2 regions of the Amycolatopsis sp. CFH S0740 genome follow, and region 1 is predicted to be linked to the other one. Evidence: riboswitches for the same ligand, from Rfam matches in the RefSeq annotation. Region 1 holds a riboswitch; the other holds the start of a gene.

What was found. A riboswitch is a leader RNA that binds a small molecule or an ion and turns the genes downstream of it on or off. The one in region 1 is predicted to bind cobalamin.
Region 2: it holds a riboswitch for cobalamin, as region 1 does, so the genes downstream of both, EIZ45_RS05875 (hypothetical protein) here and metE (5-methyltetrahydropteroyltriglutamate--homocysteine S-methyltransferase) in region 1, are expected to answer to the same signal.

What each region holds. Positions count from the first base shown of each region.
Region 1 is NZ_SDLS01000008.1:324,133-327,529, reverse strand. It holds gene metE (5-methyltetrahydropteroyltriglutamate--homocysteine S-methyltransferase) at 1-1,540, opposite strand, end outside; cobalamin riboswitch at 1,638-1,860, opposite strand; gene EIZ45_RS17180 (hypothetical protein) at 2,373-3,397, shown strand, end outside.
Region 2 is NZ_SDLS01000002.1:537,839-541,235, reverse strand. It holds gene EIZ45_RS05885 (GNAT family N-acetyltransferase) at 1-380, opposite strand, end outside; gene EIZ45_RS05880 (Gfo/Idh/MocA family protein) at 563-1,459, opposite strand; cobalamin riboswitch at 1,488-1,637, shown strand; gene EIZ45_RS05875 (hypothetical protein) at 1,650-2,300, shown strand; gene EIZ45_RS05870 (CbiQ family ECF transporter T component) at 2,287-3,366, shown strand; gene EIZ45_RS05865 (ABC transporter ATP-binding protein) at 3,363-3,397, shown strand, end outside.

The DNA.
Region 1 (3,397 bases):
GGGATCCGTACGACTGGACCCAGCCGAGGGCGGTCGCCGCGAAGCCGGTCAGTTGTTCGGCGAAGTACTGGACCATGTCGTTGCGCTCGGGTTCGCCGTGGACCAGGACGTCTAGGCCGAGGTCTTCCTGCAGCCGTACGACGCGGTCGATTTCGGTGCGCATCGCGGTGCGGTGGGCGGTGTCGTCGAGTTTGCCCGCGCGGTGTGCGGCTCGGGCTCGGCGGACCTCGCTGGTTTGCGGGAAGGAGCCGATTGTGGTGGTCGGGAGTGGGGGCAGGTTCAGTGATTGTTGTTGTGCCGCAGCGCGTTCTGCATACGGCGCGCGGACGGTGTCTACTGGGCGGAGTGCGTTGACTCGTGCACGGACGTTGGCGTCGTTGAGTTCGGCGGCTCCGGCTCGGTCGGCGGCCGCGGCTCGGGCTGGAGTGAGGTCTGCGGTCTCTCCGCTGAGGGCTCGGCCTAGCAGGACGACCTCGTCCACCTTTTGCTTCGCGAACGCCAGCCAGTTCTTGAGGCGCGGGGCGAGGTCTGTTTCCGCGTTCACGTCGTAGGGGACGTGAAGTAGCGAGCACGACGTTGAGATGCTCACGTGTGCGGCGGTGTCTCGCAGTTGTGCTGCGTGGGCTAGTGCGACGTCTGGGTCGGTGCGCCAGACATTTCGGCCGTCTACTACTCCGGCTAGGACTTCCTTGTCTCGCAGTGCTCCTTCTGCTGCAATTTTGTCCACAAAGGACTCATCGGTTACCAGGTCCACGGCTATTGCTTCGATGGGGGAGCGGGCCAGGACGCCCAGTGCTCGGCCGAGGCCGCCGAAGTATCCGGCTGCCAGGAGTTTCGGGCGGTGGGTTTCCTTGGCCAGCCAGTGGTAAGCGCGGGTGAGTGCGTTGAACTCCGGCGTGGTTCGGTCTGTCGCGAAGGCTGGTTCGTCCAACTGGACCCATTCGACGCCCTCGTCGGCCAGCTTGCCCAGAAGTTCGGCGTAGGCGGGCAGTAGTTCGTCCAGCAGTTCCAGCGGGGTGAAGCCGGGTTCGGTGGGCTTGGCCAGCAGTAGGAAAGTGACCGGTCCGACGAGTACCGGGCGTGGCGTGATGCCTAGCGCTTGTGCTTCGCGGACTTCGTCGATCGGGGCGGTGCCGGTGAGTGCGAAGCGGGAGTCCGGGCCTAGTTCGGGGACCAGGTAGTGGTAGTTGGTGTCGAACCACTTCGTCATTTCGAGGGCGGGTGCGTCCGGGACTCCCCGCGCGGCGGCGAAGTAGGTGTCCAGTGGCGACAGGCCCAGCAGGGTGAAGCGGTCCGGCAGAGCGCCGAAGAGGGCGGCGGTGTCCAACACCTGGTCGTAGAGCGAGAAAGTGCTGGACGGGATTGAGTCGAGGCCCTGGTCTCGCAGGGCTGTCCAGGTTTGCTCGCGCAGCTGCCGTCCGGCGGTCAGGAGGTCTTCTTCGGTGGTTTTTCCTGACCAGTAGGACTCGAGTGCTCGTTTGAGTTCTCGGGCTGGGCCGATCCGCGGATAGCCGAGAATCGTGGTGCCGATCGTGTTCACAGCAATGCATCCTCACGTGCTCGCCGGAAGAGTCCGGGCACGCGGAAGTCGTGCTTCGGTCGGTGCCCTTCCCGCGAGGCCCGGACTCACGCACGCCGTCGGCGTGCGTGCCATTGGCAGGTATTCGGACTCGTGGGCGTATCGCTCGTGCCTACCGGCTGTCGCTTCCCGGGCTGGGCGCCCAGTGCTTTACCGCGTTTCGCGGTGACAGCTTTCGTTCCCACATACCGCTGCGGGGCAGTCCCGGAATCGCACCGGGTTCCCTGTTGCCTCGCCGGGACGCGGCTGCGTCCTGGCGAACCAGTGGCGTGGGTCAGCTTACCGAATCCGGGGCCAGGAGGCGGGTGTCCCAGGATTCGGGAGGGATCGTGCTGTTTGCCGGAGCAGGCGGGAGCGTCGGAAGGTGCTCGTCGTCAGCAGGCGGGAGCGTCGGAAGGTGCTCGTCGTCCGGCGGTGACATCGCACTCGGCGTGTGCGAGACGAACGGGGGAGTTGCACTGTGCTGTCTGGCGTCTTGCCGACGTCGAGCATGGTGCGGCTGATGTTTTTGGCGCACTTCCCGTTAACGCCTGGCCATTGCTCACTGACAGGTCGTATTTTCTGCTTATTTTTCAGTCGCCGCTCGAAATCGCTGCGCACGCAGGGCGTATCCGTTGACTGGGTTGTCACCCGGTCAGCGGTTCCTTGCGTGCAACAGGAAGGACAAAGTGTGGTGTTGGTGGCCAACCAACATTCGGGGGATGCAGGGGTTCTGCGCTTTCTGCTCTTGCGTAAGCGGAAGATCGCGTCCGGATCACCCGGTGAAAGTTCGTGACTTCGCGAAGGAGGGGCGATGCGAATTCTTTCTCCTGTTCGATCATTTTCTGCGGTTTTAGTGCTTATTTCTTCGATGTTTGCGGCGGGTGTCAGTCAGGCAAGCGCGGCCAGTCAACCAGCGTGCACGATTTCTGATCACTGCTACGCTGTGGGATTCATCGGATCCAAGCAGCAGCCGTTGTGGATGAACGGGGTCGGTTCGGATCTGACGGTCGGCTGTCTTCATGTGGACAACCGAGATGCCGAGTTCGCCAACTGGGAGCAGTGGCTTCTCACCAACCTCAACAATCCGAAGCTGGACACCTGGGTTGAAGCAGGAATGACCGCGGGTACACTGTACAGTTCCCCAGGGCGAGAGAAAGGGTTTCTGTGGTACTGGGCAGATCAGCGGCCAGGTGTTCCGTACCGTGAGTTCTACATCAAGTCCGCACATGAGCTCACCAGCGAGAACGTGACCTTCCGCTGGGTTCCCAACAGTCCCAATTGGGAGATTCGCCAGAACGGGGGTCTCGTCGGTATTTCCGAAGGCAACGGGGCATTCGGCGGCCAAGCGGGCAATGGACTCGAGGTAACGGTCCCGAGTGCTCGAGTGTTTGCCAACTCTTCAAAGTTTCAATACCAGGATACCGGCAACCAGTGGCATCCCGCTCAAGCGGAACTGGTCAACGATCGACCAGATCTGTTTCTTATGTACACAAACGGGCAAAACATAACAGGTGCAACGCGCAAGCCTTGCATAGACAAGACGGAGAAGATGTCTGCCGAAAGCAACGTCACGCCGCCCACTTCCGCCGACCTGCTGGGCGTGGCGAAGAGGTTGGCTGCCGCGAATGGCGAGAGCAGCCCGGCCGATATTCGATATGTGAAAACCGACCGCAATGCTCTTAAGTATATTGACGGAACGCAGCCCAAGGCCAACGATCCGGTGTACTTGATTCAAATGACCGGTAACTTCGTGGGGTACGCCGCCAAGATCCCCCGGGGAAGCAATGCCCCCAGGGGAAACGTGCTCACCGTCACGGTAGATGCGAAATCCGGGCA
Region 2 (3,397 bases), on a different contig from region 1:
AGGCGGCGGAATTCGTCGTCGGACGACGGTTCGCGCAGCTGAATGTGTTCTGGCGCAACGCAATCGACGAGATCTTCGGTGGCGCAGGTCATCACCGGCACGCGTCGTTCCAGCGTGAATCCGGCGGCGACGAGCGCTGTCTCGGCGTTGGGAGCGGCGTCGGTGAAGAACTCCAGCCGGGGCAGGAGATTTCGTTGCCGGTAAGCGGAAATCAGGAGAGCGATCTCGGCGGACGAAGGGTTCGCGCCGTCGTCGGGGATGGCGTAGTTCGCCATCGGATGAGAGCTGTCCTTGGCGAAAGTCGCCAGGAACGGGCCGATTCGCTCGGTTTCGCGGCCGATCGGTGCGGTCGCGCGGACGTATGCCTGAAGGGCGGACATCTCTGGTGGAAGCCTTTCGCGAAGAAGGAATGCGCGGGCAGCACAACAACTGGCAACCCCACGCCGGGCGCGCAGGCCGAACAGCTCAGGCCAGGCGGCCGGTGCGGGCCGTGGCGGAGCACATAGGCATTCCTTCGTCCGAAACGAACTTCCCGTTCATCGTCTCAGACCCGGCAAGCGAATTAACGGTTCAGCGCGGCGCGGGCCTGGTCCACGATCCGGGCCAGGTGCACGCCTCGGCGGACATCGCAGGGATGCGTGGTCGTTCCGCAGGACACCATCGCGGCGAAATCGTCGAGCAGCGCGGTGTACGCGTCGTTCGCCGTGCCGGTGCGGCCCAGCGTGCGGAGGCCGTGTTCGCCGAAAACCGAATACTCGACCACCGTCGGCTGGACCGGCAGGCGGAGGCTGAGCGTCGCGGTGCTCGTGATGCCGCCCTCGTGTTCGAGCAGCAGCTGCCACAGGTCTTCGGGACCGCGGTGGGCGGCAAGGACGTTGGTGATCGGGCCGAGGGCGGCATCGAGCAGGTCGAACGCGTGCGGGCCGATGTCGGCGAGCGCGCCGCCAGCCGGATCCTGTCGCCAGGCCGAGGTCGCGTACTTGCCGCTGAGCAGTGCACCGGACAGCCAGCGCACGCTGCCGCCTCGCCAGCCGCCGGCGGCGGTGACGCCGTCCAGCCAATCGCGCGTTTGCTGGGCGAACCGCAGCGTTAGCATCACCAGCGAAGCGACGCCAGCGGACGTCACGGCGTCCGCGAGACGCTGCGCCGTGGCCAGGTCGGGGGCGATCGGTTTCTCCAGGATCAGGTGCTTGCCCGCCTCCGCGGCCCGGGTCGCCAGTTCGGCCTGCACGGTCGGCGGCACGGCGAACGCGAGCGCGTCGACCTGCTCGAACAGCTCGTCCAGATCGCTGGTGGGCACGGCGTCGTAGGCCTGCGCCAGCGCGGTGGCGGCCTCCGGCCTTCGGCTCCACACAGCACTGAGCACGGTCCCCGGATGGTCCGCGAGCCCGGGGGCGTGCACCGTGGTGGCCCACGGTCCGGTTCCTACGAGGCCGACGCGCAGCTGGTCCTGTCCCACGCCCGGAAGTGTAGGTGTGTCCGCGGTCGCTTCCAGCGCGGCCTGCGGTGCGTTAACGTCGACAAGTTCTTCGCCACGAACGGGGGAAGCCGGTGAGAATCCGGCGCTGGCCCGCAACCGTGAGCGGCCCCGCGAGGGACCGCGAGCCGGATCGCCCGTCGTGGTCCGATCGATGCGAGGTACATCTGACATGCGGTTCGTGCACGCGCGGCACTGGGGGCGAGTCCTCGCCGGCTGCGCTCTTCTCGTCGCTACCGGTCTCGGCGGTGCTTCTTCCGCCTCGGCCACCACACCCGGCAAGGGCACCGACGGCTACTGCCAGGACGACAACGGCGTCACGGTGATCGTCGATTTCCAGGGGCTTGGCGGGGAAACCCTCATCCGGTGCGCGCCGGGCAAGCAGGAAAACGGCGTCACCGCACTGCAAAACGCCGGCTTCGAACTCACCGGCGCGGGCAAGTACGGCCTGGCCGTGATGTGCAAGATCGAGAGCAAGCCCGCGGATCAGACCTGCACCGGCATGCCGCCGGAGAAGGCGTCGTGGAGCTTCTGGACCGCTACCAACGGCGGCAAATGGCAGTCGGCGCAGGTCGGCGCGCAGAGCTGGAAGCCGCCCGCCGGAGCATTCGAGGGCTGGTCGTTCGCGATCGGCAAGTCCTACACCGAGTATCCGCCGCCGCGCACCGAACCGGTGCGCAAGGCCAATGCGCCCGCGCAGGCTCCGGCGTCCACTTCGGACAGCGGGTTCCCGTGGGGACTGGTGATCGGCATCGTGGTCGTCGTGCTGCTCGTGGCGGCCGGGACGGTCGTCGCGGTGCGCCGCAGGCGTGCTGGGCAGTAGTCCGCGAGCGCTCCATCCCGGCGCGTGGTGGGTGTGGGCGCTCGCGCTCGCCGTCGCCGCTAGCCGGACCACGAACCCGGTTCTGCTCGCTCTGGTGATCGCGGTGGCCGGGTTCGTCGTGGTGCTCCGCCGCGGCGACGCGCCGTGGGCGCTGGCGTTCCGGATGTACGCCTGGATCGCCGCGGTGATCCTGGCATCGCGCGTGCTGTTCCGGATCCTGATCGGCGGCGAGGACGGCGGTCACATCCTGTTCACGCTGCCGACCATCCCGTTGCCGAGCGTCGCGGCCGGCATCCAGCTCCTCGGCCCCACCTCGGCCGAGGAGCTGCTCGGCGGGCTTTACGACGGGCTCCGGCTGGCGACGATCGTGCTCTGCGTCGGAGCCGCGAACGCGCTGGCGAACCCGAAACGCCTGCTCAAAGCGGTACCCGGGGCGCTGTATGAGGTGGGGACGGCGGTGACCGTCGCGCTGTCGGTGGCCCCGCAACTGGTCGAGAGCGTGCAGCGGGTGCGCCGCGCGCGTCGGCTGCGTTCCGGGAAGACGCGCGGCTTCCGGTTCGTGAAGGGGATTTTCGTGCCGGTGCTCGCCGACGCCATGGACCGGTCGCTGCAACTCGCGGCGGCCATGGATTCCCGCGGCTACGGACGGCGCGGCTATCTCTCCCCGCGTGTCCGGATGCTGATCGCGACCTGCGTGCTGGCCGGTTTGGTCGGCGTCGCGGTCGGGGTTTACGGCGTCCTCGACGGGTCCGCGTCGTGGCTTGGCGTGCCGATGCTCATCGCCGGTCTGGTGCTGGCCGCCGCCGGATTCGTGCTGGGCGGACGGCAGATCCGGCGCACGACCTACCGGCCCGATCCGTGGCGGCTGCCGGAAACGCTGGTCGCGCTGTGCGGCGTCGCGACCGCCGTGCTCGTGCTGCTCGCCGACCCGGTTTCGCTCACCACCCCGGCCAGCCCGCTGACCTGGCCGGAGCTGCCGCTGCTGCCGGCCGTCGCGGTGCTGATCAGTGTGCTGCCCGCTTGGTTCGCGCCGCGTCCGGCGCTGGTGTCGGAGGTCGCCCGATGATCGAGTTTTCGCACGTCAGCGTCACGTACGA